2 regions of the Litchfieldia luteola genome follow, and region 2 is predicted to be linked to the other one. Evidence: riboswitches for the same ligand, from Rfam matches in the RefSeq annotation. Region 2 holds a riboswitch; the other holds the start of a gene.
The links. A riboswitch is a leader RNA that binds a small molecule or an ion and turns the genes downstream of it on or off. The one in region 2 is predicted to bind cyclic di-GMP.
Positions count from the first base shown of each region.

Region 1: linked by a shared signal. The riboswitch ahead of J2Z26_RS15960 (fibronectin type III domain-containing protein) and the one ahead of J2Z26_RS02070 (DUF192 domain-containing protein) in region 2 are both predicted to bind cyclic di-GMP.

Region 1 is NZ_JAGGKM010000005.1:291,287-306,182, forward strand. Features, by position in the region: gene J2Z26_RS15875 (ATP-dependent helicase ComFA) at 1-1,320, shown strand, start outside; gene J2Z26_RS15880 (late competence development ComFB family protein) at 1,384-1,680, shown strand; gene J2Z26_RS15885 (ComF family protein) at 1,673-2,383, shown strand; gene J2Z26_RS15890 (TIGR03826 family flagellar region protein) at 2,484-2,882, shown strand; gene flgM (flagellar biosynthesis anti-sigma factor FlgM) at 2,972-3,232, shown strand; gene J2Z26_RS15900 (flagellar protein FlgN) at 3,288-3,782, shown strand; gene flgK (flagellar hook-associated protein FlgK) at 3,800-5,359, shown strand; gene flgL (flagellar hook-associated protein FlgL) at 5,371-6,246, shown strand; gene J2Z26_RS15915 (DUF6470 family protein) at 6,287-6,877, shown strand; gene fliW (flagellar assembly protein FliW) at 6,899-7,354, shown strand; gene csrA (carbon storage regulator CsrA) at 7,355-7,588, shown strand; gene J2Z26_RS15930 (flagellin N-terminal helical domain-containing protein) at 7,776-9,017, shown strand; gene flaG (flagellar protein FlaG) at 9,339-9,707, shown strand; gene J2Z26_RS15940 (flagellar hook-associated protein 2) at 9,723-11,297, shown strand; gene fliS (flagellar export chaperone FliS) at 11,317-11,718, shown strand; gene fliT (flagellar protein FliT) at 11,718-12,068, shown strand; gene J2Z26_RS15955 (DUF8042 domain-containing protein) at 12,077-12,463, shown strand; cyclic di-GMP riboswitch class I at 12,624-12,717, shown strand; gene J2Z26_RS15960 (fibronectin type III domain-containing protein) at 12,796-13,956, shown strand; gene J2Z26_RS15965 (HD-GYP domain-containing protein) at 14,045-14,896, opposite strand, start outside.
Region 2 is NZ_JAGGKM010000001.1:391,252-406,147, forward strand. Features, by position in the region: gene addB (helicase-exonuclease AddAB subunit AddB) at 1-2,496, shown strand, start outside; gene addA (helicase-exonuclease AddAB subunit AddA) at 2,486-6,253, shown strand; gene J2Z26_RS02025 (hypothetical protein) at 6,358-6,594, shown strand; gene J2Z26_RS02030 (spore germination protein) at 6,641-6,856, opposite strand; gene J2Z26_RS02035 (spore germination protein GerPE) at 6,906-7,283, opposite strand; gene J2Z26_RS02040 (spore gernimation protein GerPD) at 7,295-7,474, opposite strand; gene gerPC (spore germination protein GerPC) at 7,477-8,097, opposite strand; gene J2Z26_RS02050 (spore germination protein GerPB) at 8,172-8,405, opposite strand; gene J2Z26_RS02055 (spore germination protein) at 8,445-8,666, opposite strand; gene J2Z26_RS02060 (DUF418 domain-containing protein) at 8,832-10,013, shown strand; gene J2Z26_RS02065 (aspartyl-phosphate phosphatase Spo0E family protein) at 10,047-10,235, opposite strand; cyclic di-GMP riboswitch class I at 10,667-10,754, shown strand; gene J2Z26_RS02070 (DUF192 domain-containing protein) at 10,852-11,196, shown strand; gene J2Z26_RS02075 (Flp family type IVb pilin) at 11,217-11,399, shown strand; gene J2Z26_RS02080 (A24 family peptidase) at 11,480-11,998, shown strand; gene J2Z26_RS02085 (TadE/TadG family type IV pilus assembly protein) at 11,995-12,378, shown strand; gene J2Z26_RS02090 (pilus assembly protein TadG-related protein) at 12,391-13,308, shown strand; gene cpaB (Flp pilus assembly protein CpaB) at 13,319-14,002, shown strand; gene J2Z26_RS02100 (CpaE/TadZ family protein) at 14,062-14,896, shown strand, end outside.

The DNA of each region.
Region 1 (14,896 bases), on a different contig from region 2:
GAACTACCATTCTCTCTCTCACAACTTTATGAACATTACTTAAATGGGTATATTTCCTTTAGAAAAGGGATTCTAAACCAAAATAAAATACTTAATTGTACAAGGTGCGGTAACGAAGACCCAGCCCTGTTTGCTTCCTTTGATTGCGCACGTTGTCACACCCATTGTAACTATTGTCGAAAGTGTATAACGATGGGCAGAATTAGTGAATGTACACCTTTAATCTCATGGACTGGTCCAGAATCATCATTCCCTCCTCCCGACCAAATCCTCACCTGGTCAGGTACTCTTTCTCAAGGCCAGCAAACAGCTTCAGATAAAGTTGTAGAAGCAATTCAGAACAACTCGAATCTACTTGTTTGGGCTGTATGTGGTGCAGGGAAAACAGAAGTGCTTTTTAAGGGAATCGAAACAGCTCTTTATTCTAAAAAGAACGTATGTATAGCAACTCCAAGGACAGACGTTGTTATTGAACTTGCTCCCCGAATAAAGGATTCATTCAATACCATTGATGTTATCGCCCTTTACGGAGGCAGCGAAGACCGCACAAAAACAGCCCCAATAACGATCACAACCACCCACCAGCTGCTCCGATATTATCAGGCTTTTGACGTAATCATTATTGATGAAGTGGATGCATTTCCTTACTCAGTCGAACCGATGCTTCAGTATGCAGTAGAGCAAGCGAAAAAGAAAAACTCGACTACTATTAATCTCACAGCAACACCGAATCAACAATGGCAGCGTGAGTTAAAAAAAGGAACCCGACCAACAGTAACCATACCTGCAAGATATCACCGTCATCCTCTGCCAGTTCCACAATTCAAGTGGTGTGGAAATTGGCGGAAACACTTGAAAAAGGACAAGCTACCTCCAACTTTGTTAGGATGGATTAATTTTCATCTATCCATCAACAAACAAGGTTTTCTATTTGTACCGAGAATTGATTTACTAGAACAAATCGTCATTATTTTAAAAAAGCTCAATAATAGAATAGAAGGGGTCCATGCTGAAGATCCATTTAGAAAGGAGAAAGTCACTTCCTTTAGAAAAGGAGAAATCCCAATCCTAGTCACAACAACCATTTTAGAAAGAGGAGTAACTGTCCCTAATATTGATGTTGCAGTATTAGGTTCCGAAGATCAAATTTTCACAGAAAGCGCACTTGTTCAAATTTCAGGAAGGGTAGGACGTAGTGCAAAGTATCCTACAGGAGACATCATTTTTTATCATTATGGAAAAACAAAAGCAATGCTAGCTGCAAAACGTCAGATACAAAATATGAACAAAGAAGCAGTTGAGCAAAATCTACTAAATTAGCATTTCCACTTTCTGTTATTCTGTGGCATAATGTAATCATATTTACTTTAAGGTGGTAGAGTGATGATGTTGGTGAAAAATGCGATGGAACCATTAGTAGCAGAGGTTTTAAATGATAATTGGCAATTGATCAATATGCCATGTAAATGCGAACAATGCAAAAACGATGTCTTCGCGCTAGCATTAAACCTAATTCCCCCACGTTATGTGTCAAAAGCAAATGGATATGCGTATGTGAAGGCGCAGTATTTTGACAAACAGATGCATGCGAATATATTAGTGAAAATTGGAGAAGCAACTAGAAAAGTTTCAGAACAGCCGCAATGTGATAACTATACTAAGGAGGGTGTTAATGCTTAGCTGCCTTATATGTAATGGTCCCCTGATCTGTACTAATACCTGGGGGAAGCTACTATCTCTGTCTAATTCTTCTTCACTATGTGAACAATGCTCCAGTAAACTAGAAAAAATCAAAGGTGAAACCTGCTCAATTTGTGACCGTCCTTTTTCTAATCTAGCTCCCGAATACCGCCAAGAAAATACATGCCTTGATTGTATGAAGTGGCAAAAGGACAATCGATGGCAGGATATCCTTATTAAAAACAGATCCGTCTACACCTATAATCCCTTTTTAAAAGAAACCCTTTCCCTATTCAAATTTCGTGGTGACCACGCAATCTCACAAATCTTTAAGCAAGACTTTAAAAGAACCTTCACTAAACACTTCGATAAAAAATCTATCATAGTCCCGATTCCACTCAGTAATGAACGATTATATGAACGAGGTTTTAACCAGGCGAAAGTGCTTGCTGAATTACTTCACCTACCCATTAGCGAACCCCTAACTCGAATCCACCTTGAAAAACAATCAAAAAAGTCCCGAAGCGAAAGACTCCGAACAACTAACATATTCCACTTAAAAGAATCAATTAAGTTAAAAGGGGCAGAGATTGTTTTAATCGATGATATATATACAACTGGCACAACACTCCGTCATGCTGCAGAAATATTGAAAGAAGCAGGAGCTCTATCTGTATCCTCCCTTACATTAGCTAGAGGTTAAACTTTTACCAATCGACAATTCCCAACAAATTTCTTCTTTATATATCACTCAATTAACCGATATAATACTTACAGAGATATTTTTAGGGGGAACCGGAAAAATGGCACTAACAAATTGTCCAAACTGTAATGCTTTATTTGTAAAAACAAATCTTCGTGATGTATGTGAAGCATGTTATAAAGAAGAAGAAAAACAATTTGAAACGGTATATCAATTTATTCGCAAACGTGAAAACCGCACAGCAACAATGTTACAGGTAGTAGAAGCGACTGAGGTTGAGGAAGAGTTGATTTTAAAATTTATAAGAACAGGACGTTTAAAACTAGCGAACTTTCCTAATTTAGGGTATCCATGTCAGAAGTGTGGAACGCTAATTAGAGAAGGTAAATTATGTGGGCATTGTTCTTCGGATATACGTTCTCAACTTTCTGAGCTAGAAAAAGAGCAAGTAAGACAACGCGAAATTAAGGATCGTAATAAAACAACATACTTCAGCTAATTTTTAGCGTGAAATGTAAACTTTTTTAATTCATAGCCGATACTAAGAGTAGAAAGAATTGATGCGGTTATGAAAGTGAGGAAAACGTCATGAAAATTAACAATCTTGGTCCAACGGGAATTAATCCATATAAAAAACAAATGAACAAAATGGCGGCTGTTGAAAGTAAGGCTTCTAAAGCAGATAAAGTAGAGATCTCTTCAGAAGCTAAACAACTGCAAGAAACTTCACCTGTAACGGTAGCTAGACAAGAGAGAGTAGATGCATTAACTAAACAAGTACAAAGTGGAAACTACAAAATTGATGCAAATGCCATCGCAAAAAGCGTATATGATTTTTATACAAAATAAGAAATCAGTAATTACTAATTACTGATTTCATTATGTTCATTGAGGAGGGGGAAGAATGTCGACTGAACAATTAGTAAAAACATTACAAAAGCTAGCTGTTTTGCATGAGCACTTATTAACGATTGCCAAACAAAAATCAGACATACTAAAAAATGGCGACATTGATGCCCTCAACCAACAAATGAAAGAAGAACAGAAATACGTACTTGCTATAAAACAAATCGAAAATGAGCGGATAATGCAAGTTCAACATCTTTTAGAAAATTATAGACTCAGAGACGAAGAGTATACACTAACAAAAGTGATTGAAATCTCAAAAGAACCTTTCAAACAAAGGTTAATTGATATCCAGCAAAAACTAGTATATATCCTTGATGAACTTAAGCAAGTAAATGCTTTAAACCAGCAACTAACACATCAGTCACTACAGTTTGTGAATGTGACACTAGATATGTTGAGGCCGGAAATAACAACAACAAACTATGGTCACCCCGAAAAAAAACAAAAAGACGAACACAGTAACCGCTCGATGTTCGATTCAAAAGCGTAAGGTAGGAGGAAAAAGAAATGCGTTCAACCTTTCATGGTTTAGAAACTGCCCGCCGAGGTATGTTTACACAGCAAGGAGCATTACACACAACTGGACATAACATTGCAAATGCGAACACACCTGGATATACACGCCAACGTGTTAATTTCGTGCAGACTTCCCCTTACCCTACAGCTGCAATGAATCGACCACAAATTCCAGGTCAAATGGGAACAGGGGTAGAAGCAGGCACTGTACAACGTATTCGTGAAAGCTTTTTAGACGTTCAATATCGTAATGAAAATAATAAAGTGGGTTACTACGAGTCACGTTCGAACGCTCTTCAGAAAATGGAAGAAATCATGAATGAGCCATCTGAGGCTGGATTATCAGTAACACTAGACCGTTTTTGGCAGTCGCTTCAAGACTTAGCGGTCAACCCGTCAAATGCTGGAGCACGTTCAGTTGTTCGCCAACGTGGGATTGCAGTAGCTGAAACTTTTAATTATCTATCAAGTTCGTTAACTGGTATTCAAAAAGATTTAAAGAATGAGATAACTGCTGTTGGAACGGAGGTAAACTCCATTGCAAGGCAAATACACACCATTAACAAACAAATAGGTGATATTGAACCGCATGGTTACTTACCTAATGATTTGTACGATGAACGTGATAGATTGCTAGATAGTTTATCAAAGCTTGTTAATATTAAGGTTACTCCAGAGGCAAGCGGTGGAAATTCCTTAAATATTGCTGAAGGTAAATTTAAAGTTGATATAGTAGATGCTGCTGGTAATTCAATTGCTACTCTAGTAGATCCTGCAGCTGCAGATATTAATGAGTTACAGGTAAATTATAATAGCAATGGCCTGGTTGACAGTGTTACTGTCGGAGGAACAACCGTTCCGTTAGATAGTAAAGCTGGAAGCTTAACTAGTCTAATCCATTCATATGGTTATATGGATAATGGCCAGGAAAAAGGCTTATATCCTGATATGCTACGTGATCTTGACGAAATGGCCTTTGAATTTTCGAAAGAGTTTAATAGAGTTCATAGTGATGGCTGGAATATCACTAGCATTAATTCGGATCCGCAAACACATACAGGAAGTAATTTCTTTGCATATGATTCTAACGTTGCATCACCAACTGATACCAATAAAAAAGGGGCAGCATCAGCACTTATTTTAAGCACAGATATTAAGAATTCACTAGATAATATTGCAGCGGCCTCTGCTCCTCAAACGGGTAACAAGGCATTCCTAGGTGATGGAAGCAATGCAATCGCTCTAGCGGAGGTTAAAAACAAAAACTTAACGTTAGGTGGTAACTCTACCAATTTACAAAACTACTATGAAGGTATGATAGGCGAAATGGCCGTACTTTCTCAGGAAGCAAGACGTATTACGAACAATAGCGTAGTTTTACGTGAATCAGTAGAAAACCGCCGCCAATCGGTAAGTGGTGTTTCACTAGATGAAGAGATGACAAATATGATTAAATTCCAGCATGCATATAACGCCTCTGCTCGTATGATTACGGTTACTGATGAAATGCTTGATAAAATTATTAACGGTATGGGTGTTGTAGGAAGGTAGGTAGATAAATAATGCGAATTACTCAAAATATGTTAGCCAATAACTCACTTCGTCATCTTAGTAAAAGTTATGAACGCATGGGTGTCTACCAAGACCAACTTGCAACTGGAAAAAAAATTAACCGACCATCTGATGACCCAGTTGTTGCGATGAAAGGGATGCACTATCGAACCAATCTAACTGAGATTGAGCAATACAAACGTAACCTATCGGAAGTGTATGCTTGGATGGAAAATTCAGACTCGAGTTTAGACCATGCAAATTCGGTGCTTCATCGTGTGAATGAACTCACTCTTCAAGGGAAAAATGGTACTAACAGCCCTGAAGACCGCCAGGCAATTGCTAGAGAGATTGAACAGCTAATGCAGGACGTGAAAACTGTTGCAAATACGCAGGTTGCAGGAAAATATATCTTTAATGGAATAAACATAAATGAAGCACCCGTGTCAGGAGATAACACTTTAATAGTTACTCAAAATACTCAACCCTTTGAGGTTGAAGTATCAAAAGGAGTAAAATTAAAAGCGAATATTAACCCTAGTAACGTGTTTTCTCAAGATCTATTCAACACTTTACAACAAATTAAAGAAGGATTAGAAACGAATGATATTTCTAATATGGATGACCTTCTAAATCAACTAAGTGGACATCAGGAAAGTTTATCAGCAGAACGCTCAGAGCTTGGTGCACGTTACAATCGGTTAGAATTAGTTGAATCTCGTATTGATGTACAAACTATTATTGCTTCAAGAATACTTTCAGATAATGAAGATGCAGATATTGAGAAGGTAATAACAGATTTAAAAATTCAGGAATCTGTACACCGCGCGGCCTTAGGTGTTGGCGCACGAATTATCCAGCCATCTTTATTAGACTTTTTACGTTAAGCTATCTTAAAGATAGCTTTTTTACTAGGGAGTGATTTAATTGCAACTACCGCAGATTCGATTAGAAAGCAAATATGCTAAAATTGGAATGAGAACCTCAAAGCCGGTACAGGATATTCAACAAACACCAGCTGATCTATCAATCAAACAACTTAAAGCTGATTTGAAAATAAGAACACTTCCTGGAAAATTAACAATCGACCAAACACAGGCAAGAGCCGACGTGGATTTAAAAAGTATTGCTCGACGAATCGAAGAATTTTCTAATGAAGGATACCAAGCTTTGCTAGATGGAATTGCTAGAAGAGCTCAGGAGGGTGACCAAATAATGAAAGTTGAAAACGGTGGCCATCCGATAGCAGAACAAGCAGAAGTGAATAGTAAGAACCCTATATATGATTTTAATATTGGGTGGGTTCCATCACATGGGAGCGTTAAGATAAATTATTTACCTAGTGAAGTAAACATAGATGTTACTGTTAATAAACCTATTATTGAGCCAGGAATTAATAAAGCCAAAACAGGCTATACCCCGGGAAAAACAAATATTTACTTAGAACAACAGAATTCGCTTGTGATCGATTTTGATAACTTAAGGTTCATTGGGATAAACTATGAACAGAAAATCTAAGTGTAATAAGGTAGTGATAAAATGAAAATACAATCAAAGTATCATGGGGAAATTGAAATAAATGAGAGTGAGATTATACAATTTGAGGGTGGAATACCAGGGTTTTTAGAAGAAAAAAGATTTGTTATTGTTCCACTTGCTGAAGAAGACAGTCCCTTACACATTTTGCAATCGGTAGAGACATCACAACTAGCATTTGTAACAACAAACCCGTTTACATTTTTTAAAGATTATGATTTTGAAATACCTGATGCAGTAGTAAATAATTTAAATATCCGTTCTGAACAAGATGTAGCTGTGTTAGTTATACTAACTGTAAAAGAATCCTTTGAAGAATCAACAGCAAATTTGCAGGCTCCTATTATTATTAATATGAAAGATCAGCTTGGGAAGCAAGTCGTCCTTAATGACCCAAGCTTCAAAACAAGGCATTTATTATTTAATCCTAAACCCTCAATAGGTCAGGAGGTAAAATAAATGCTAGTGCTAACGAGAAAGCTTAATGAGTCGATTAGGATTGGTGATGAGATAGAATTAACAATTCTATCGATTGATGGTGAGCAAATAAAACTTGGCATAAAAGCACCAAGACATATTGATATTCATCGTAAAGAAGTATATCTTGCTATTCAAGAAGAAAATAACACAGCTACTTCAGGATCATTAGATTTGCTAAAGAAGCTAAATACACAATTAAAACACTCAAAATAAAGAGTGTTTTTTTTTTTTTTAATAGAAATTTATAAAAACTATTAAACAATGTGGAAATATGTCGATATTAGTATTGTAAGGTTAGTAGTAAGAAAAGACGGCCGCTTTTTCTTCTACTATCTAAAAACAACTATAATTGCTACCACAAGGATGTGGAACTAGCAAAAATTCAAGGAGGAAAATTAAAATGAGAATTAATGCCAACATTTCAGCATTAAACACTTACAACAAGTTAAATAGTGCAACTAATGCACAAGCTAAGTCAATGGAGAAGTTATCTTCAGGTCTTCGTATCAACAAAGCAGGAGATGATGCTGCAGGTCTAGCAATCTCTGAAAAAATGCGTGGACAAATCCGTGGTTTAGATCAAGCTACTCGTAACTCACAAGATGGAATCTCAATGATTCAAACTGCTGAGGGAGCTTTAAACGAAACACATTCAATTCTTCAACGTCAACGTGAGTTAGCTACTCAAGCAGCAAACGACACAAACACAGCTGAAGACCGCAAAAACATCCAAGACGAAATGGACCAATTAGGTAAAGAGATTGACCGTATTGCTGAGACTACACAGTTCAATACGAAAAATCTTTTAGATGGTTCTATGGATAGATCAACAACTGCAGGAGCTAATGTTAATACTAACTCATCACTTAAAATTGCTGGTGCAGCTGGTGGAACAGCTATTGCAGCCGATACAGCAGTCCTTACTACATTAGGAGATAAAGACGGAAATAGCTTAGGGATTCAAGCTACTGACACTGTCACTGTATCTTATGTTAAAAACGGAGAAACAAAAACAGTAACATTAGCTGGTGATGACACTATTGCTGATATCGTTTCAGCAGGAGATTTTGGAGCGGCAGCTGTTGCTGATGGGAATATCTCTGTTACTGCAACTGGTACAGGTCATACAGGTGCAATCCATGGGTTAACAGTTACTGTTAAAGATGCTGATGGAAATGTAAGAAGTGGAGCTTCAAGTGCACTTTCTAGCTTTGGTGAGACAACTCAAGCTACAGATACAAACTCTGATGGTTCTGCGACATTCCAAATCGGTGCTAACACTGGACAGACTATTAACTTAGCGATTAAAGACATGGGTACTTCAGCTCTTGGTGTTAAAGACATTAAAGTTGGTTCTGCAGGTCAAGCAAGCACAGCTATCAAAGTTATCGACGGTGCTATCCAAAAAGTATCTGCACAACGTTCTAGCTTAGGTTCTGTACAAAACCGTTTAGAGCACACAATCAACAACTTAAGCACATCTTCTGAAAACTTAACTGCTGCTGAGTCTCGTGTACGTGACGTAGACATGGCTAAAGAGATGATGGAATCTACTAAAAATGGAATCCTTTCTCAAGCAGCTCAAGCAATGTTAGCTCAAGCTAACCAACAACCACAAGGTGTACTTCAGTTATTACGTTAATAATTATTAAAAGAGGCACAGGGGCTTTTCCCCTCCCTCTTTTTTCTATTTAACGCTTAAGGGTGAAGGGATGTAGGCAATTGAATTATTTATAACATAAGTGCATTAATAATTTTGCCTAAAGGCACCTCAAGTTGTTCTCAAAATTATACGTTAAGTCTTCAAAAAGATGGTTAATTCTATGGAACCATCTTTTTTGTTGTTCAATTATAAAAATTAATTATGTATGAAATTCATACAAATAAATTTACCTCAAGCTTAAGAAATTTTATATATTTCCGATATAACTATTAAAGGAAGTTAGTCTAGGAGGATAATACTATGTCCATTGAGCGTATCTCTTCTAACTCAACAGTGAACAACAACATAGATTTGGTTAGATATCAAACTAAACCAATAGAGGTTATTGATCTTGAAGCAGTAAAAGAAATATCAAAAAAGGAAACAGATGATAAACAAAAAATATCTAAAGAAAGTGTACAGGATATCATAGATAGTATGAATGATTTCTTGCAGCCTACACAAACATCTTTAAAGTTTCAGCTCCATGAGAAGCTACAGGAATACTATGTTTCTATAGTTGATAATAAAACGCAAGAAGTAGTTCGAGAGATTCCATCTAAGAAATTATTAGATGTATATGCAGCAATGACGGAATTTGTTGGATTAATGGTAGACAAAAAGATTTAAAGGTGGTGCATCTAGGTGAGAATTGGTGGATTAGCAAGTGGTATGGATACTGACACCCTAATAAGGGATTTAATGAAAGCAGAACGAATGCCGCTTGAAAAACTTACTAGAAAAAAGCAAACATTAGAGTGGCAACGTGATGAATACCGAAACGTAAATAAGTTATTAACTGAATTGAGAAATATGTCATTTGATATGAGACTTCAAGGAACTTATTTTTCAAAAACAACAACTAGCTCTTCTACAAGCGTATCTGCAACAGCAAATGCATCAGCTTCAGAAGGTACTTATAACGTTAAAGTAGAGCGTTTAGCAACGGCTGCGGTTCGTGTAAGTCAATCATCAATATCGAATAACCCGGCTGCAAAAGTTGATCCTAATGCAAAACTATCCACTCAAGAAGGAAAGTTTAATAGTGGTTTCGATTTGAATGCAGATGGTATGATTGAGTTTTCATTAGTAAGTTATAATGAGAATGGAACAAAAAACCAACCAGCTCCATTTGTTTTTGATCCCACACAAGTTTCTTTAAATGATGTATTAAAACAAATTAATGATTCATCATTGGGTGTAAGAGCCTTCTATGATGCTACTGCAGATAAAGTAGTTATGGAACGTACTAAGACCGGGAACTTTAATCAAACAACTGAATTTTTAGGGGCAGAGATTGGTTACAATGGTACAACAGCGTCGTTTTTAGCTAATACGTTACAAATGAAAGCTGGAGATAATTCTACAGGGACATGGGTATCAACAGAAACGGGTGGTACAAATGCTAAGTTCACTTATAATGGAGTATTAACAGTTGAGCCACCAACAAATCAATATACTATCAACAATATCACTTTCAATTTTTCAGAAGCAACTAACACTGAAGAAACAATTACAATATCTTCTAACACTGATAAAGCATTCGATAGCATTATGCAGTTTGTAAAAAAATACAATGAGGTTATTGAAAACCTAAATGGTAAAATCTCTGAAGAAAAATTTAGAAGTTATCAGCCTTTAACTGAAGAAGAAAAAGAAGCGATGACTGAAAAGCAAGTTGAACTCTGGGAAGAACGTGCAAAAAGTGGATTACTTCGTAGTGACACTATTATATCAAGTGGTTTAAACCAAATGAGAGTCAATATTTATACACCGCATTCTGGAGCAATTGATGGGTATAAACAGTTGAGTGATTTAGGGATTTCTTCTAGCTCTAATTACCGCGATGCTGGAAAGTTGTCTGTAAATGAAACCGAATTACGTAATAAACTAAGAGAAAATCCAGAGGCAGTATGGCAGTTATTTGGCTTAAATGGAAATACAAATGAAACTAAAGGTATTGCTAGAAGATTACAAGAAACAATTGATTCTACAATAAAAAAAATTGAAAATAGAGCTGGGAACAACCTCCGTACTAATCAGCAATTCGGAATTGGAAGAAACTTAATCAATGTAGATAGACAAATCAATAGATTCGAAGACAGGCTTGTCCAAGTTGAAGATCGTTACTGGAAGCAGTTTTCGGCAATGGAGAAAGCAATTCAGAAATCAAATCAGCAATCCATGTATTTAATGCAGCAATTTAGCCTAGGAATGTAAGAAAAGGAGTGATTCAACCATGGCTACAACTAATCCATATGCATCCTATCAAACAAACTCGGTGACAACAGCGTCACCTGGTGAGCTTACATTAATGCTTTACAATGGCTGTTTGAAATTTATGAAGTTAGCAAGAAAAGGCATTGAAGAGAAAAATATCGAGCTTAAAAATACAAACCTTCAAAAGGCACAGAACATCATTCGTGAGTTAATGGTTACATTGAATATGGAATTAGAAGTATCTAAAAACTTAATGTCCATGTACGACTATATTAACCGTCAATTAATGGAAGTTAATATAAAGAATGATTTAGAGATTCTATCAGAAGTAGAAGGCTATGTTACTGAGTTCCGAGACACTTGGAAACAAGTAGTTCAACTCAACCGTCAACAGCAACATTCACAAGGTGGCCAAGCCTAGTGAGTGCAGTGAAGGCTCTCTATCTAGTAACAAAGGAACTTTATGACCTTTTGCAAAAGCCGTTTACTAGTGAAGAACGGGATTCATTGATACCTAACATTGAAGAATTACTAAAAACTAGACAAAACATCATAGAGAAGGTAAATCCTCCTTATACAGATGGAGAAAAGCAACTAGGGGCAGAGGTAGTTAAACTAAACAAAGTTATCGATGAAAAACTAGCCCAACTTAAACAAGAAATCCAACTAGATCTCAACCAACTAAAAAAGACAAAAACATCAACGAATAAGTACACGAATCCTTATGAGTCTGTTTCCTCAGACGGGATGTTTTTTGATAAACGAAAATAGGTGAATGTATGATACAACTTAGTGTTTTTCAATATGATATGTTGGAACGTTATATCGCTTTACTGGATACTGTAGAAGAAGCATTTGAGTATGTAGTAGAAGGCTTTGAAAACTATGAACGTACTCAAGGAGATCAAGTACTTGCTGATATTTTCTCTGCTTTTTCTCAAATTGCGAGTACGAATGAAAATCTGGTGGCGCTTTTCTCAGGGGAATTGATGATACTTCAACACTTAGATCAATTCAGCGGAGTGATTAAAGAGGTTGAGAAGCTCGAAGGCGCTTATGATAATCACACACTAAAACAACAATTGATTACTCAATCTATCTTTCCTGCGTATCAGGCCTGGAAACTTTCCATTCAGAAATCCTTATCTAAATATACTAGTCAATAATTAATGGCTCCCGACATAGGGAGCCTTTTTATTTTCTAGTAAGTGTAACAGAAATAACGTATTTTTAGTTCAATAGCCCCAATACGATTTGGTCTGTATGCACTATTCCCTACAACCACATTTCGACATATGATAATCTTATAGTTTTTAGAATATTCTGAGTGAAAAAAGGCAAATCACGGGAAACTTTGAGACGCAAAGCCATGGGCCTGACCTACGATAATGATATACGTAGATGGCAGCCGGTTGCCACAAGGAGTCATAGTCCTAGTCTATGAACCTTGATAAGGTTTTTTTATTTGGAAAAATTAAATTAAAGGTGGGACTATGTAATGAATAAACAAGCTTTTCGAATGTGGACTTTTGTAGTAATGCTCGTCATAGTATCTCAAGCATCTTTAATGCCTGCTAGCAAAACAGTTGCAGAAACGATGAACACTCTCCAGCCGCCTAGTAACGTTACGTTAAGTATTGAAAATGAGAACGACATTGTGCTACGTTGGTCTCCAGTTCTATACGCTACAGGCTATAAAATCTATCAAATTATTGATGGACAAGCTGTTTTAGTAAGAACAACTACAGGTATAGCAGCTTTATTTTCGAATATGCCTGCAGGGGAGTATAGCTATACTGTTCACTCTTATAGTAGTAGTTTAGGAGAATCTGGTCCTTCAAAAATTGTAACAAATGTATCCAACAAAGATACTGAAGCTCCAGTTACTAGAAGTACTGCAAATGAAAATTGGCTAACGCAGGATACAGTCATAGAGTTGTTTGCAACAGATAATGAAAGCGGTGTAGCAAATACATATTACTCAATTAATAAAGGGGCTTTTAGAGAAGGTTCAGTCTTTACACTAACTGAAGAGGGGATCAATAACGTATATTTCTATTCAGTTGATAATGTGGGGAATATAGAAAAAATACAAACCCAAGAGGTTAAAATTGATAAAACACAACCTGAACTTTCTATAGACTTACAAGATGTTTATTCATTAGGTGCAGAGGTTGTTCTTACTTATCATGCTGATGATAAAGTATCTGGTATCTCTTCTGCAGAACTGACGGTTAACGGTCAGGTGATAGAGAATGGTGGAAGTTTTAAATTTGACCAACCAGGTGAATATTTGGTTAAAATTGAAGCTGAAGATCACGCTGGATGGAAATCAACTTATGAGAAAAAGGTTATTGTCCAAATCCCAGTGAGTATCGAAGTAACTCCAGGTATATTAAAAGATAATAATGGACTTTTTACCGTAAAAGTTTATCTGCCAGATGTTCTTACTATGAAAGATATAGATTTAAACAGTGTAACCTTAAATGGTGTTTCTGCTAAATCGGGTACTGAAGGTTTGCAAGAACAGGCTGAGTTAGGACAGTTTAAGTTTAAACGTGAGGATTTTGACTTAGTATCGGGGGAAGTTACTTTGGAATTTAGAGCTTCTCTAGGGGACCATGATATTGTTGGTAAAGCAGTTGTAAAGGTAAAATAGCTATACAAATGACACTTTCAATTACATGAGGGTGTCATTTTTTAATTTTCCTTTCAATCCCGAGAATAAATAAAAGCTCCCTCAGGCGTTAGGGAGCTCCAATAACTTCTACTTTGTTGCCATGGTCCACAATCTCCAACTTACTAGCCTTTCGCAAGTCCATATACTCCTCACTGATCCTCACCAGTGGTTGATGTGGCTCATTTTCATGAATAAACACAATTTCAGCAATTTCTCCATTACTTAATTTTACTTCTTCACGAATGTATTGCCTCATCAAATACCTTACAAACGGAACGACAATCGCAGGGTTTAGCTTATTGCTATTCGCTTCCTTCATCAGTTCATTAATGGCTGCAAATACACTCTTCTTCGGCTGGTAACTCCTTTCAGAACATATCGCATCAAAGGTATCTGCAACTGAGACGATTTGTACAAGGAATGGAATATCCTTTTGCTTCAATCCGTTCGGGTAACCAGATCCATCTAATCGTTCATGATGTAGTAAAGCAGCGACAATCACATTAAGGTCAACATTTGTTGCTTTTTTAAGCATTTCAAATCCCTTAGTGGTGTGTTGAGATACTTGTGCCCATTCAGCCTTTGATAGTTTATCAGGCTTATTTAATAAGTCTGGGGGAACGGTCATTTTACCGATATCATGTAATAATCCCATTTGGCCTAGTTTGGTTAATTCTTTTTTTCGAAGACCTAATAGTTTACCGATAATGGCTGCTGTTATTCCTACATTTAAGCAGTGCCGGTAGGTATATTCATCAAAGCTCATGCTTTCGTTTATTTGATTGATAAACTTTGTGTTCTCTATTGATTTTTCAAATAAAGGCACGAAATCTTCAAAAATCTGTTGCATGGGTGGCAACAGATCTGGGTGATGATCATTAAAGATTGCTTTCATCTTCTTTAGGTTTTCACTATATAA
Region 2 (14,896 bases):
TATCGGGATATTGCCTTATTGGTACGCAATTCAAATGATTATCACGAAATGATTGAAACAGTTTTTAAAGACTATGAACTTCCTTTTTTTATTGATCAAAAACGATCAATGCTTAATCACCCTTTAATTGAATTCATTCGTTCAAGTTTAGAGGTTATTACAGGTAACTGGAGATATGAAGCTATTTTCCGTTGTGTAAAAACAGATCTGTTGTTTCCATTGGGTGAAAATAAGGTAAGTGGAAACAAGTACCGTTTAAGAGAAGAGATGGACAAGCTTGAAAACTATTGTTTAGAGTATGGTATTCAAGGAAGCCGCTGGACAACTAAAGACCGTTGGACCTATAAGAAACTTCGAGCATTAGAGAACACAGACTTTGGTCAAACGGACAAAGAAAAAGAAATAGAAGACAAGCTGAACACATTAAGAGATATGATTGTACAACCGTTAGTAGCTTTACAGCAGCGCCTTAAAAAAGCACAGGATGGTCGAGGGTTGTGTGAGGCACTTTATCTCTTTTTAGAAGATCTTAACATTCCAGAAAAAATGGAAGAATTGAAAATCGAAGCAGAAGAAAAAGGAAACCTTGAAGAAGCAAGAGAGCACGACCAAGTTTGGAAGGCTGTAATTGATTTGCTTGACCAGTTTGTTGAAATTATGCCTAATGAAAAGGTTAGTTTAAGGCTTTTTAGTGACATGCTTGAATCAGGAATGGAAAGCATGAAATTTGCATTGGTTCCACCTGCCATAGATCAGGTATTAGTGGCTAGTCTTGAGCGCTCTCGTTTTTCAAACATAAAATGTACATTTATTATTGGGGCAAATGATGGGGTTATTCCAGCTAAGCCAAAGGACGATGGTGTATTGTCTGAATCAGACCGAGATCGTTTGAGTGAGAGTGGAATTAAGCTTGCACCTGGAAGTAGGGAGCTTTTACTGGATGAGAACTTTTTAATCTATAATGCACTAACTAGTGCTGCCCACAAAGTATATGTTAGTTATCCATTGGCTGATGAGGAAGGGAAAACGTTACTTCCTTCGGTTATTCTGGGGAGGTTAAAAGATCTGTTTCCTTCCATCCAATACAGATTTTACGTAAATGAACCAGCAGAGTTAGCTGTAGAAGAACAGTTGTTATATGCTGTTAATCCATCTGTTGCGTTATCCTACTTAACCGCACAGCTTCAAACATGGAAAAAATTATATCCAGTAGAACCTCTGTGGTGGGATATTTATAACTATTTTATGAAACATGAACAACTAAAAGGTCAAGCAAAGCATGTGTTAGGAAGCTTGTTTTATAAAAATAAACCTGAAAAGTTGCCACCTGACCTTTCGAAAGAGTTATATGGTGAAACCATTCAGGGAAGTGTTTCAAGAATGGAAGTTTTCCAAGGGTGTCCGTTTTCTCATTTTGTAAGCTATGGTCTAGGTTTGAAGGATCGAAATGTATTTCGATTAGAAGCACCTGATATAGGGCAGCTTTTTCATGCAGCACTTAAACAAATTGCAGATATGCTTCATGCACGTAAATTGGAGTGGCGTGACCTTACGAAAGAGCAATGTAATCAATTAGCAATAGAAGCAGTAGATTTGCTTGCTCCAAGACTGCAAAGAGAAATTTTATTAAGTTCAAATCGATTTCAATACATTAAACGGAAATTACAGCACATCATCAGTCGTGCGTCTGGTATTTTAAGTGACCATGCGAAAGCAAGTGGATTTGCTCCATTGGGGTTAGAAATTGATTTTGGTAAAAAAGGCCCTTTACCTCCAATTCAAGTTGAACTTGATAATGGAAGCAAGATGGAGTTGATCGGCCGTATTGATAGAGTGGATAAAGCTGAAAGCTCTAAGGGTATTCTTTTACGTATTGTGGATTATAAATCTAGTCAGAAGAGCTTAAACTTATCTGAAGTATACTATGGACTAGCTTTACAGATGTTAACCTATTTGGATGTTGTTATCACTCATTCGAAGGATTGGATAGGAACTAAGGCAACTCCAGCTGGGGTATTATACTTCCATGTTCATAATCCGATGATTAGTAGTAAGAATGCCATGAATGAGGAGTCTATCGAAGAAGAAATCTTTAAACGCTTTAAGATGAAGGGTCTATTACTTGGAGATGAAGAAGCTGTTCGTTTGATGGACCAAACCTTAGAAACTGGTTATTCTCAAATTGTTCCAGCCGCAATCAAAACAAAGGGTGGCTTTTACTCAACCTCAGCGATTGCAAGTGAAGAAGATTTAGGACATTTACGAACTCATATTAGGGGTATCTTTAAGAACATTGGTAACCGTATTACCGAGGGTAATGTTGACATTAATCCTTATAAGCTAAAGGATAAAACCCCTTGTACGTATTGTTCATATAAAACTGTTTGTCAATTTGATCAATCAGTAGAGGACAACGACTATAGAGTACTAGTTCAAGAGAAAAATGATGATGTACTTGAGAAAGTAAGGAAGGGAGGAACTAGCCTTGAGTTCTAATCATATTGAAAAGCCGATTGGTAGTCAGTGGACGGATGATCAGTGGAAAGCGATTGTCTCAAGCGGGAAGGATATCTTAGTTGCGGCGGCTGCAGGTTCAGGGAAAACAGCAGTATTAGTAGAACGTATCATCAAAAAAATTCTTTCAACAGATAACCCGATTGATGTGGATTGCCTGCTGGTTATGACATTCACAAATGCTTCAGCGGCCGAAATGAGGAACCGGATTGGTGAGGCACTTGAAAAAGCTTTAAAGGAACAGCCGGCCTCCCTTCACTTAAGAAGGCAGCTAACCTTATTAAATCGTGCATCCATCTCAACCATTCATTCCTTTTGCTTGAATGTAATTAGAAAGTATTACTACATGTTAGATATCGATCCGGGATTTAGAATAGCAAATGAAACAGAGGGGGAGCTTCTTAGAGATGAAGTATTAGAGGAGCTCTTTGAAGAGTATTATAGTTCCGAGTCGAATGAGTTGTTTTTTGATTTAGTAGATCGTTATACGAACGACAGAAGTGACTCAGACTTACAAGATATGATACGTAAGCTGTATGACTTTTCAAGGGCTCATCCCAATCCTGAAAAATGGTTGGATGAAATGATAGCAAATTATGATGTCCGCGAGGATACGGAGATGGAGGACACCTCTTTATATCCATATCTAATGGCAGATGTATTGCTCAACTTAAATGGAGCCAAGAACCGTTTACTACAAGCAATGGAATTAACAAAGCAACCTGGAGGACCAGCCCCACGTGCAATTACGATAGAAACAGATTTAGAGCAACTAAATCGATTACTATCTGCAAGTAAAATGTCCTGGTCGCATCTTTATGAAGAAATGCAAAACTTAACGTACCCTAGTGCAAAACCTTGTAAAGGTGATGAGTACGATCCGGATTTACTTAAGAGAGTTACAAAGCTACGAGATGATGCAAAGGATCAGGTTAAGAAAATAAAAGAAGAACTTTTTAGTCGTCAACCAGCAAATTACTTGAAAGATTTGCGTGAAATGAAAGATGTTATTTCAATGTTGGTTACATTGGTTAATGAATTTGGAAATCGATTCCGAAAATTAAAAGAAGAGAAGGGTCTTGTCGATTTCTCAGACTTAGAGCATTATTGTTTAGAAATATTGGCTAATCAAAATGATGGATTAGACCTGATTCCTTCTGATGCTGCTCTAGATTACCGAGAACAGTTTGAAGAAGTACTAGTTGATGAATATCAGGATACGAACATGGTTCAGGAATCCATTTTACAATTAGTTACGAAGGAAGGCGAAGTAAGCGGAAATTTATTTATGGTTGGAGATGTAAAACAATCCATTTATCGATTCCGACTTGCAGAACCATTTCTATTTTTAGGTAAATATAAACGCTTTACCAAGGATGGAGCAAACACAGGTCTACGAATTGATCTATCAAAAAACTTCAGAAGTCGAGCAGAAGTTCTTGATGGTACGAATTTTTTATTCAGACAGATCATGGGAGAAACGGTTGGAGAAATTGAATATGATCACGACGCAGAGCTAAAGCTGGGAGCAGCTTATCCTGACAATAATGATATGGCAGCAGAGCTATTAATTATTGAGCGTGAGGGGAAGGAAGAAGCCCAATCTTCCACAGAAGAAGATAGTGAAGATGAAGTGTCCGTTCTGTTTGATCAAGCTGAATTAGAAACTGCCCAACTTGAAGCAAGGTTGATGGCAAAAAAGATTAAAGAACTTATTCAAAATCAGTTCCAGGTCTATGATTCAAAGCTTAAAAGAACAAGAAATATTACGTATCGTGATATTGTTATTCTTTTACGTTCGATGCCTTGGGCTCCTCAGATACTTGAGGAATTTAAGCAACAAGGAATCCCACTATATGCCGACCTTCGTTCAGGTTATTTTAATGCTACTGAGGTAGCAATTATGATGTCCTTACTAAAGGTGATTGACAATCCTTTTCAGGATATACCGCTTGTGTCGGTGTTAAGGTCACCTATTGTAGGATTAGATGAAACGGAATTAGCGGTGATTCGTATTTCTTCAAAGCAAACCTCCTATTATGAGGCAATGACTGCTTTTATAAAAGAAGGTCATACAGATTCTCAATTAATAAATAAGGTAAAAGCTTTTTATGAAAACCTTCAAAGGTGGAGGACAGAGGCTCGCCATGGAGGGTTATCTGATTTGATTTGGCAGCTATACCGTGAAACAAAGTTTTATGATTATGTAGGCGGTTTACCTGGAGGGAAACAGCGTCAGGCTAACTTGAGAGCTTTATATGACCGTGCCCGTCAATATGAGGCAACTTCCTTCAGAGGGCTTTTCCGTTTTTTACGATTTATCGAAAGAATGCAGGACCGTGGAGATGATTTAGGGACGGCTCGTGCACTAGGGGAACAAGAAGATGTTGTTCGTTTAATGACCATTCATAAAAGTAAAGGACTAGAATTCCCGGTAGTTTTTGTTGGAGGATTGTCGAAGCAATTTAACATGATGGATTTAAATAAAAAGTACCTACTTGATAAAGAATTAGGTTTTGGTTCTAAATTTGTAAATCCGAAATTACGTATTAGTTATCCAACGATTACCCTGTCCACTATGAAAAAGAAGATGAAGCTTGAACTAATTGCCGAAGAAATGCGTGTACTTTATGTTGCACTCACACGTGCAAAAGAAAAATTATATCTTGTTGGAACCGTAAAAGAGTTCCAAAAGCAGACTGAAAAGTGGCAGGATGAATTGGAGAATAAGAATTGGTTACTCTCCGACCATAGAAGAGCTCTTGCCAAATCGTATATGGACTGGATAGGTCCTGCTTTAATACGACATAAGGATTGTGAACTTCTACGGGGAGAAGGGGCAACAATTCAGCGTGTGCCGGAAGAAATAAAAAATGACTCTGCTAAATGGTTAGTGGAACTGATTCATTCGGGTAGTCTTCAAGAAGTATTTATTGACGATAAAGAAAATGATGCAGAGTTACTTGAGGCGTTAAAAAGTGGTAGTCCTGTTGCCGTAGAAAGTCCATTTAAAGATAAAATAATAAGTCAATTAGAATGGGTCTACCCAAATCAATTGGCGGCTTCACATCGATCCAAACAAACTGTCACTGAGATCAAAAGGCAGCATGATAGTATTGATGAGAGTAGTTCCACGGAATTTATTCGGAAGATGAAACCAAAACTTGCTGATCGCCCACGTTTTATGCAGGAGAAGTCATTAACACCGGCAGAAAAAGGGACAGCAATGCATATGGTTATGCAGCATATTGACTTTGCAAAGGATATGAATGAAGCGAGCTTACGTGAACAAATTGCAAAGATGGTAAATACTGAGCTCCTAACAAGTGAACAAGCTGAAGGAATTGATATTGCGAATATAGTAGGATTTTTCCATACTGAAATTGGAAAGAGACTAACTAAAGCCCCTTATTGCAAAAGAGAAATCCCATTTAGCTTGGCCTTGCCAGCGAATGAGGCCTATGCAAAATGGGAGCAAGCAGAAGAAGAAAATATATTGGTTCAAGGTGTTATTGATTGTATATTCGAGGATGAAAATCGCCTAACACTAATCGATTATAAAACAGATGCAATCACTGGCAGGTATAAAGGTGGCTTTGAAGAGGCCAAGCCTATCTTAGAAGAAAGATACCGAACTCAAATCGAATTGTACACAAAAGCAATCGAATATATTTGGAAGAAGCCGTTAACCCACCGCTATTTGTATTATTTTGACGGTGGACACTTACTAAAATTATAGGGTGTAAGATTTATTGGCAAATCTAGTTAAAAGCCCACGACATTTACCTACTAGTTGAATATCCTTTATTGAACAACTAATTAGGTACATGTGGAGGTAAACAGATGAATCAACAATTTCCTATTCATGCAATGGACACGAGAGCTTTAAGAAGACCATACATTAGACCAAGAAGACCTTATTGGGGCTATGGTGGCGGATTTGAGGGACCACTGGTAGGTGGAGTATTAGGTGGCCTACTTGGAAGTACATTACTAAACCCATACTTTTATGGACCGACTCCGTTCTATCCACCGTATCCGTATGGATTCGGCTATGGTTACCCTGGATTTTGGTGGTAAAAATGAAAAGAAACTATCCTTTGGTCAGGATAGTTTCTTTTTTATATTAAGCATTGGCGGTAATATTAGAATCATTGACATCTGGGTCAATTGCATTCGTTGCACTTAAAATATTATTTACGATATGAAAATCACCCGTATTTGCTCCACCAGAACCTAATGAGCTTTTAGAAGACCCTTTTGGTGAAATATAAAAAGAATCCCCTAAATTAACAATTCCTTCTATACTGTTAATTTGAATAGGGCCAACAATAGATGGCATATTAAAAAACTCCCTTTTAATGAAATTAAGATATATATACTTTCTATTCCTATTCTTCTTCATCACTAAGTATTTGACGGATATGCTTAACCCGTGACTCTGAAGAGATATGTTCGGTAGATCCGACATGAAAAATACCTGATGCTGAGATGGCAGAAACTTTTATGTTATTAACATTTATTGTAGGTTTCAAGTTGTGCTCAACCATGTTTACCCTCTCATAAAAATGAGGTTGCACTAGAGGCTTTGTGAAGACTGGATATTCATCAAAATTTCCTTCTACTCCAAAAAAGACCTGTTTTTCTCTTTGGACAGCAAGGGCTCTAGACAGAGGACGGAGATTAGTAGAGTCTCCAATTTGCACAACAGAGCCAAGACCTACTGAGTTAACATATATATTTTTAACGTTTGACGATCTTCTTAACATATTAAAGCTCCTTATACTGAAGGGGTCAGTGGAACAAATGGTCCAATAATTAGAGACTCTGCAGGAGTATCAAAAGCTGAAGACAAAGATATCGTTTTCGTATCGCCGATTAAAAAGATAGATGAAGTCGAAACACCTACAACGTGAATATTCCCAACCGATAAGTCTCGGTTAACGACTGTAAAATTCATCTTTAGTTTGCTCCCTTCATATTGTCTGGAAGATTAATTATGAAAGCATTAATCGCATTTTCTATGTCAGCTTTCATACTCGCAACAACATTAGTATGAATGATATCTGGTTCGTTGCGTGGAAGGGATGGATTAGACAGTTGCTGATTTAAGTGATATTCAATTCTAGTATCAAGTTGTTTAGAAATATCATCAATAATAAAATCACGGTAGGCTTGATCTAATGTAGCTCCATGCTTTTTCTCAATCGTATCGATTAAATCTAAACATTCATCCTCCAAATAAATCACCATTTCTCCACGGATTCCCTCAACATATTCTCTGTTAAATTGATTATAAGGGGGAACCTGCATTTTCCCTTGTGAAACGGAGAAATCATCAATGGCTCCAGTATCAGATGGATTCAGTCCAATATTTAAGGTACCCTCAAGTGTCTCCACCTTTAATTGATCAAACTTATACTCAATTCTTTCGATGTTTGTACTTGGTTTTTGCTTAATTTCTTTAATATCATTTTCTAATCGTAAGATAACAGTCTCTAAATGGTTAATTCTTTCATTCTGTTTTAAAACATATGTGTGGAGTTGCTGCAAGTACTGATTCATATCATAAGACATATACATTAGAATCCCTCCCAAAGCATTCATAATCCCATTTATAAATTTATATATTCAATAGAAGGCAAATAGGTGAATGCCTATCGACTAACTGTAGAAAGTGGAACAGCCGGGACAAATTCTGAAGCGTTTTCTGATACAACAGTTTGGTCAGTAGCTATTTCAGGTGCCGGTTGTGTATAACCACCGGTATTATACAAATTACTCATAGGCTTAATGATTCCTGCACTACCAATTTGTAATACTGATGAGTTTGCAACTGAACCGACTCGCAAATAATTGATGCAAATACTCTGATTGATGTAGAAATTCACTAAGGACCCTCCTTACAAGGTAAAGTATGCAGATGAATGTTAAGCATTACCTGCAATAGGCTGATCAACGACATCTCTATCATAAGTGTTGGTTGAACTTTGTCTATTAAGAACATATAATCCATCTCCCGTATTGAATGAACCAGCACCAGCATATGTTTTGGCATTGCTACTTGGTGAAATTGTAAATACGTCCCCGATATTAAACACTGAGCTTCCCCCAACACTATTTACTTTTACTGCTCCGACGAAAGCTGGCATAACTAAAACACCCTTTAATAATAATCTTGCTTTAAGTATATGACGAAGGCCTATACGACGTGAATTTTCTTATCCTTTGTAAGAAGAGTAACTTAACCTAGAATTATGTCTAGTAATCAACTATAATGAAAAAATGGTAAAAATTATCAGTGTAGGAGTGTAAAGATGAATCAACTAACACCTATTCAAGAAAAAGAACGAATTAAATCGATTGATATTATTCGGGGATTAGCGATATTGGGGATATTTTTAGTCAATATGGCAGCCTTTAATTCACCTGTACTTTATATTGGGCCGGATTGGTGGACAGATAAACTGGATCTTTGGACGAAAGATTTTATCAATCTATCTGCCCAAGCAAGTTTTTACACAATGTTTTCATTTCTGTTTGGTTTTGGAGTTATGATATTTAAAGAACGTGTTATGGAAAAAGGATTTTCTTTTCCAAAACTCTATTTTAGAAGATTATTTGTGCTATTGATAATAGGGTGTATTCATGCCTTTTTAATTTGGCATGGTGATATATTAATTACGTATGCAATTATCGGGGTTATTTTCTATTTATTTCATAAGGTTAAGCCAATCACATTATTGGTATGGTCACTGGTATTAATCATTGTTCCGACAATATTAATGACAGGACTTCTCTTGTTAGCCTTGTTATTTGAGCCATCTGCTCTAACAATTCCATATGATGAAAAAATGACTGAGCAATCGGTTGAGGTATATAGTACAGGAACATTTACCGAAATTACCTCTCAACGGTTTCAAGATTGGTATATGGTAAATGGCCCATTTAATTTTCCATTTATGCTAGTGACTTTGTTGCCAATGTTTTTACTTGGAGCCCTCTCTGCAAAAGTTAAATGGTTTTCGAAAGTAGATGAGAATATTAAGTCGATTAAAATTGTATGGTTTATTACATTGATGATTGGACTACCCTTTAAACTTCTACCATATCTATTCGATCAAAACCTGATGACAGAATTTATACAGGATACGATAGGTGGCCCTGCGATTGCTATGTTTTACATAACAAGTATTCTCCTCTTATTGAGAAAAACTCTGTGGCAATCTATTTTATCACCGTTATCTTATGTTGGTAGATTGTCACTCACAAACTACTTATTTCAATCCATATTATGTACATTGTTGTTTTATAGCTATGGATTGGGCTTTTATGGAAAAGTGAGTCCGTTTGTGGGACTGATCTTAACACTTGTTATTTTTAGTATACAAATAATCCTTAGTAAGCTTTGGCTAAACTATTATAAATTTGGTCCAGTAGAGTGGCTGTGGAGAACTTTGACATACGGTAAAAAACAACCACTTAAGATAAGAGAGTAAAAAAAACATTCGCTTTTAAAGCGAATGTTTTTTTTATGAAATAATCGATTTAGCGGCAGGGTTTTCATCACATGAATCTTGTGACTCCATAGCTTGTCCATATAAATTCAATAGTCTATCTAGCTCCTGGCTACACTGTATGGTTTCTTTTGCAGTGAATCCATATTTCTGTGCTAGAGTAATCATTTTTATTCTCTTGGCTTCTATAATTAAGCTTAACATATGACTATCCCCAATAAATTTTATAGTACTTCGATCATGAAAAATTTATGTAATGTAGGCTAGTAGTACTATACCTTTTAAATTTGAGATTTAACTTACTTCTCCATAGCACCTTATAATAAGTGCAAGCGATTGTATAAATATTATAGCCTCAAAATCCTAAAAGAAAACCGATTCGTCAAAAGATATCGTGATATTACAAAAGACTACAAATTCCTACAATGAAATCGACTATAGGTCTTTGTGTTTAAACGGAGAGAATTGAACAGTGAGTATCGGCCTATTTTAGTTGGAAAAATCATGGGGGCATCTACCTAATAAAATATTAAAAATTCTGAAAATAAATAAGTCTTATGTAGGATTGTCGTTTTGGGTTAGGAAATTTATCATAAAAGCAAGAGATCAGTCGGAAAAGTGAAAAAATTGCTGAATCTCGATAAAGGCAAACCTGATGAAAATCAGTGACGCAAAGCTACAGGGGCTAAAGTGCAATATGCACTATGCCAGCCAGCTACCGAAAGATACAGGGTGTAGTCTATCTATTAGTCTGCAATTCTTTATCCCCCCTTTCGGTAAAAGGCAGGGGCTATTTTTGTTGGAGAGAAGAGGTGAAAAAATGAAGCTTATGAATCTGACAAACAATGAAATACTTGCTAGTGATCTGAGAAAAGCTTACAGCTTTCATAAAAGATTATTCGGATTAATGTTTACTCATTCACTTGCATCAGGTTCTGGGCTCCACATCAAACCCTGCCGGTCAATCCATTCGTTTTTTATGAACTATTCAATTGATGTACTTTACATATCGGAACAAAATGACATTGTTGCGATAGACGAGCATTTCTCACCCCGAAAGATCGGAAAGGTGCATGCTCAGGCAAGTTCAGTTGTTGAACTTCCAGCCGGTACAATCAAGAAAACCAACACCATGATAGGACATAAACTGCAAATTAAAAATTGAGAAAAAGGGAGAGATTTATAATGATGAACAAATTAAAAGGATTAGTAGTAGAAGAGCAAGGTCAAGGGATGACTGAGTACGGGTTAGTATTAGGAGTTATTGCGGTTGGGGTAGTAGGAACTCTAGTTTTATTAAGAAACCAAATTCAAGCAATGTTTACTGACGTATTAACAAATGTACAGAATCGTAATGGTGCACAATAAGAAGAATTCCAGCAAGGGTCTTGCGTTAATTTAACGTAAGGCCTTTTTTAAAAGGATTATGTAGAAAAGAGGGATCCTTAATGATCATGAATAGCCTACTAATCGTCGTGTTAGGGATTTGTTTATTAACCGATCTTAAATCACGAAGAATATACAATAAAGTTATTTTCCCAGCTCTCGGTGTTACGTTTATAATTCATGCTTTTTCACCAATAGGAACAGGAATCATATTTTCTGTATTAGGTTTTTTAACAGGACTCGGGATCCTGATCATTCCATATATGTTAGGTGGAATGGGAGCTGGTGACGTAAAACTATTAGCCTTAATTGGAGCAATTAAAGGTTCAGTTTTTGTATTTTATACTGGAATTTACATGGCTCTAATTGGTGGAATTATTGCATTAGGAATATTGTTTTTCCGAAAAGGAGTATTAACTCGTCTTAAATCAATTTTATATTCAATTGTGGGATTAAAAAATGGAGTTAGGATTCCATTAACCTTAGATAAAGATGCACTTCAAGCAACTTATCCCTATGGTGTCGCAATTGTTGGAGGAGCACTCTTATCCTTATTTGCAAAAGGGTGGATACTTTTATGATAAAAGAAGAAAAGGGACAATCCCTAGTTGAAATGGCTTTGTTGTTACCTATATTACTACTATTACTTGCTGGGATATTCGATTTTGGTAGATTGCTATATTCTTATACTCATCTTCATTTAGCAACTCAAGAAACGGTGCGTTTGGGGGGCTTAGGTAGAGGAGATGCTGAAATCAGACAGTTTGCTAGAGACTATGTTGATTTAGGGGACTCTAGTCTATTAAAAGTTACAATCTCACCATCAGAAGAATACAGAAAATCTGGAGAATATATGAGCATAACCCTTGATTATCCAATTGAAATTGTCACCCCATTTTTTTCATCGTTCTTGCCTACTCCACTTATTTTATCCACTGAATCAACCATACGAGTTGAGTAAGGGGTGAATAAAATGAAAAAGAGGCTGAAGAAATTTTTACAAAAAGAAGAAGGCAATGTTTTATTACTCGTTTCATTAGCTTTTATGGGTTTACTTACAATGGGCGGCCTTGTAATGGATGGTGGAACAATGTATATGACAAAAAGTCATTTACAAAAAGTTGCGAATGCAGCGGTTTTATCAGGGGCACAGGAGTTAACGAATACTGAAAATGCAGTAAGGCATGTAGTCAATGAGGTTCTACTTGCACATGGAGAAGAAGGCCATCTTCAAGAGATGACGATTACAATGGGTGATCGAGTTGAAATTGAACTGAAGCAAACAGTACCTTTAGTCTTTTCAAAACTGCTTGGATTTGAATCGATAGATGTGCACAGTAATGCTGCAGCTGAACTAAGGGTGATGGGAAGAGCAACTGGTGCAGCACCACTTGGTATAGATGATTCAATTAAGCTAGATTACAACACGCAATATAAACTCAAAGTCGATTCAACTGGAGTTGAATATGGAAATTTTGGAGTATTAGCACTTGGCGGATCAGGTGCGGCAACCTACGAAGATAACTTAAGGAACGGATATCAACAAGAGATAAAAGTGGGAGATATTCTAGATACGGAAACGGGGAATATCGCTGGAAAAACAAGGTCTGTTATTAAAGAGCGTGTGGATGGGTGTTTACATACCGCTGAGAGTGTGTATGATCGGGACTGCTCGAGAATCATACTTATCCCTACTTTTAAACCATATGGAGATTATGTAAATCAAATGAAACAAATTCAGATTACGGGGTTTGCTTATTTTTATATTACCGATCCAATGGATTCAAAAGACACTTCAATAACGGGTATGTTTATTAAAAGAGCAGGAACTGGTTTTGAAGAGCCTAATAGTTTAAATAAAGGTGCTTTCAGCATTAGATTAACAGAGTAGGTGAAGAAACATGAGATCAAAGATAATTATGCTTTTAGCATTAGTAATGGGAATCATAACAACTGTACTATTCTTTAACTATATGAATCAATTTGATACACAAGCGGTGATAAATGAAAACACAGTACCAGTTGTGCAGGCAAACGGACTTATAAAGGAAAATCAAAGAATAACATCGGATATGCTTGTTATTGCTCAAGTTCCAAAGGATGGTCTACATGCTCAAACTGTAACTGAGCTATCAGAAGTAGAAGGACTATACGCTACTTCGGATATAGAGGCTGGAGAAATCCTTCTTACTCACAGAGTTAAATCTGAAAAGGAAGAAACACTATTCGTTTCTAGAAAAGTGACGGATGGACATCGAGGAGTATCAGTAGGTGTAAACTTTGTTCAATCTGTATCCAACTTAATTGAGCCAGAAGATCTTGTAGATGTTGTTTTCAGTGAAGTTGTAAAAGTAAATAATGTTGATACAGTGGTTACAAAACAAATTCTTTCTAAGGTTAGAGTTCTAGCTATTGGACGTAAAATGATAGCCGCCACTAGTGAAGACGAAGTTTATGCGGAGTATAGTTCCGTTACATTAGAACTCAAGCCAGAAGACTCAGTAACTTTAATTAATGCATCAGAACGTGGGAACATTCATTTAACCATTCATACAAAAATCGTACCACCACCAGTTAAAAAGTAAGATAGAAAAACATACGTACACATGAGACTAGGGATTAGACTAGACCGGGGTGAAATTTCATGACAAACAATCAAATGATACAGCAAGGAAAAAAGAAACGCGGAGAATTGATTGCCGTTTGTAGTGCTAAAGGTGGAATAGGGAGGACCACTCTTACGGTTAACCTAGCTGTTGCTTTATTTAAAAAGAATATATCTATTAGTATAGTTGACGGTGACTTCCAATTCGGTGATATTAGTCTTGCTATGGACCTTCAATCAACATTCACAATTAAAGATGTAGTTGAAGAAATTGATCGTCTGGATGAATTTAGCCTTGCTAGCTACCTATGTAATCATGAGACTGGGGTAAAAGTTTTACCAGCTCCCGAACGTCCAGAATACGCTGAAATAGTAACAGAAGAGATATTAAGTAAAGTGCTAGATTTATTACTTGTCCAGCAGGATTATGTACTTGTCGATACAGGTGTAGGATTGCAGGAAAAGACACTCCAATTTATCGAAAAAGCAGATCAAGTATTAGTTGTAACAAATCTTGAAATGGCTGCATTAAAAAATACCAAATTGATGCTGGAAACACTTGAAGTGCTCGGGATGCGTGAAAAGGTAAGGGTTGTTGTTAATCGTGCAACAATGGAAAGTGTTATACAGGCAAGCGATGTTCCAGAGATATTAGGAGAAGATGACCCTGTCTATATACCAAATGATTTTCAGATAGCATCACAATCCTTAAATATAGGAATTCCCTTTGTTATGAATCAAGGTAAGACTGAGTTAGCAAAATCAGTCTTTAAAATGGCGGAACAACTAACAACTCGTCGGGAGATTTCGATGATAAAAGCAAAAAAACCTTCAATCATCTCTAAATTCCTAAACCGTAAGCGCCTGAAGGAGG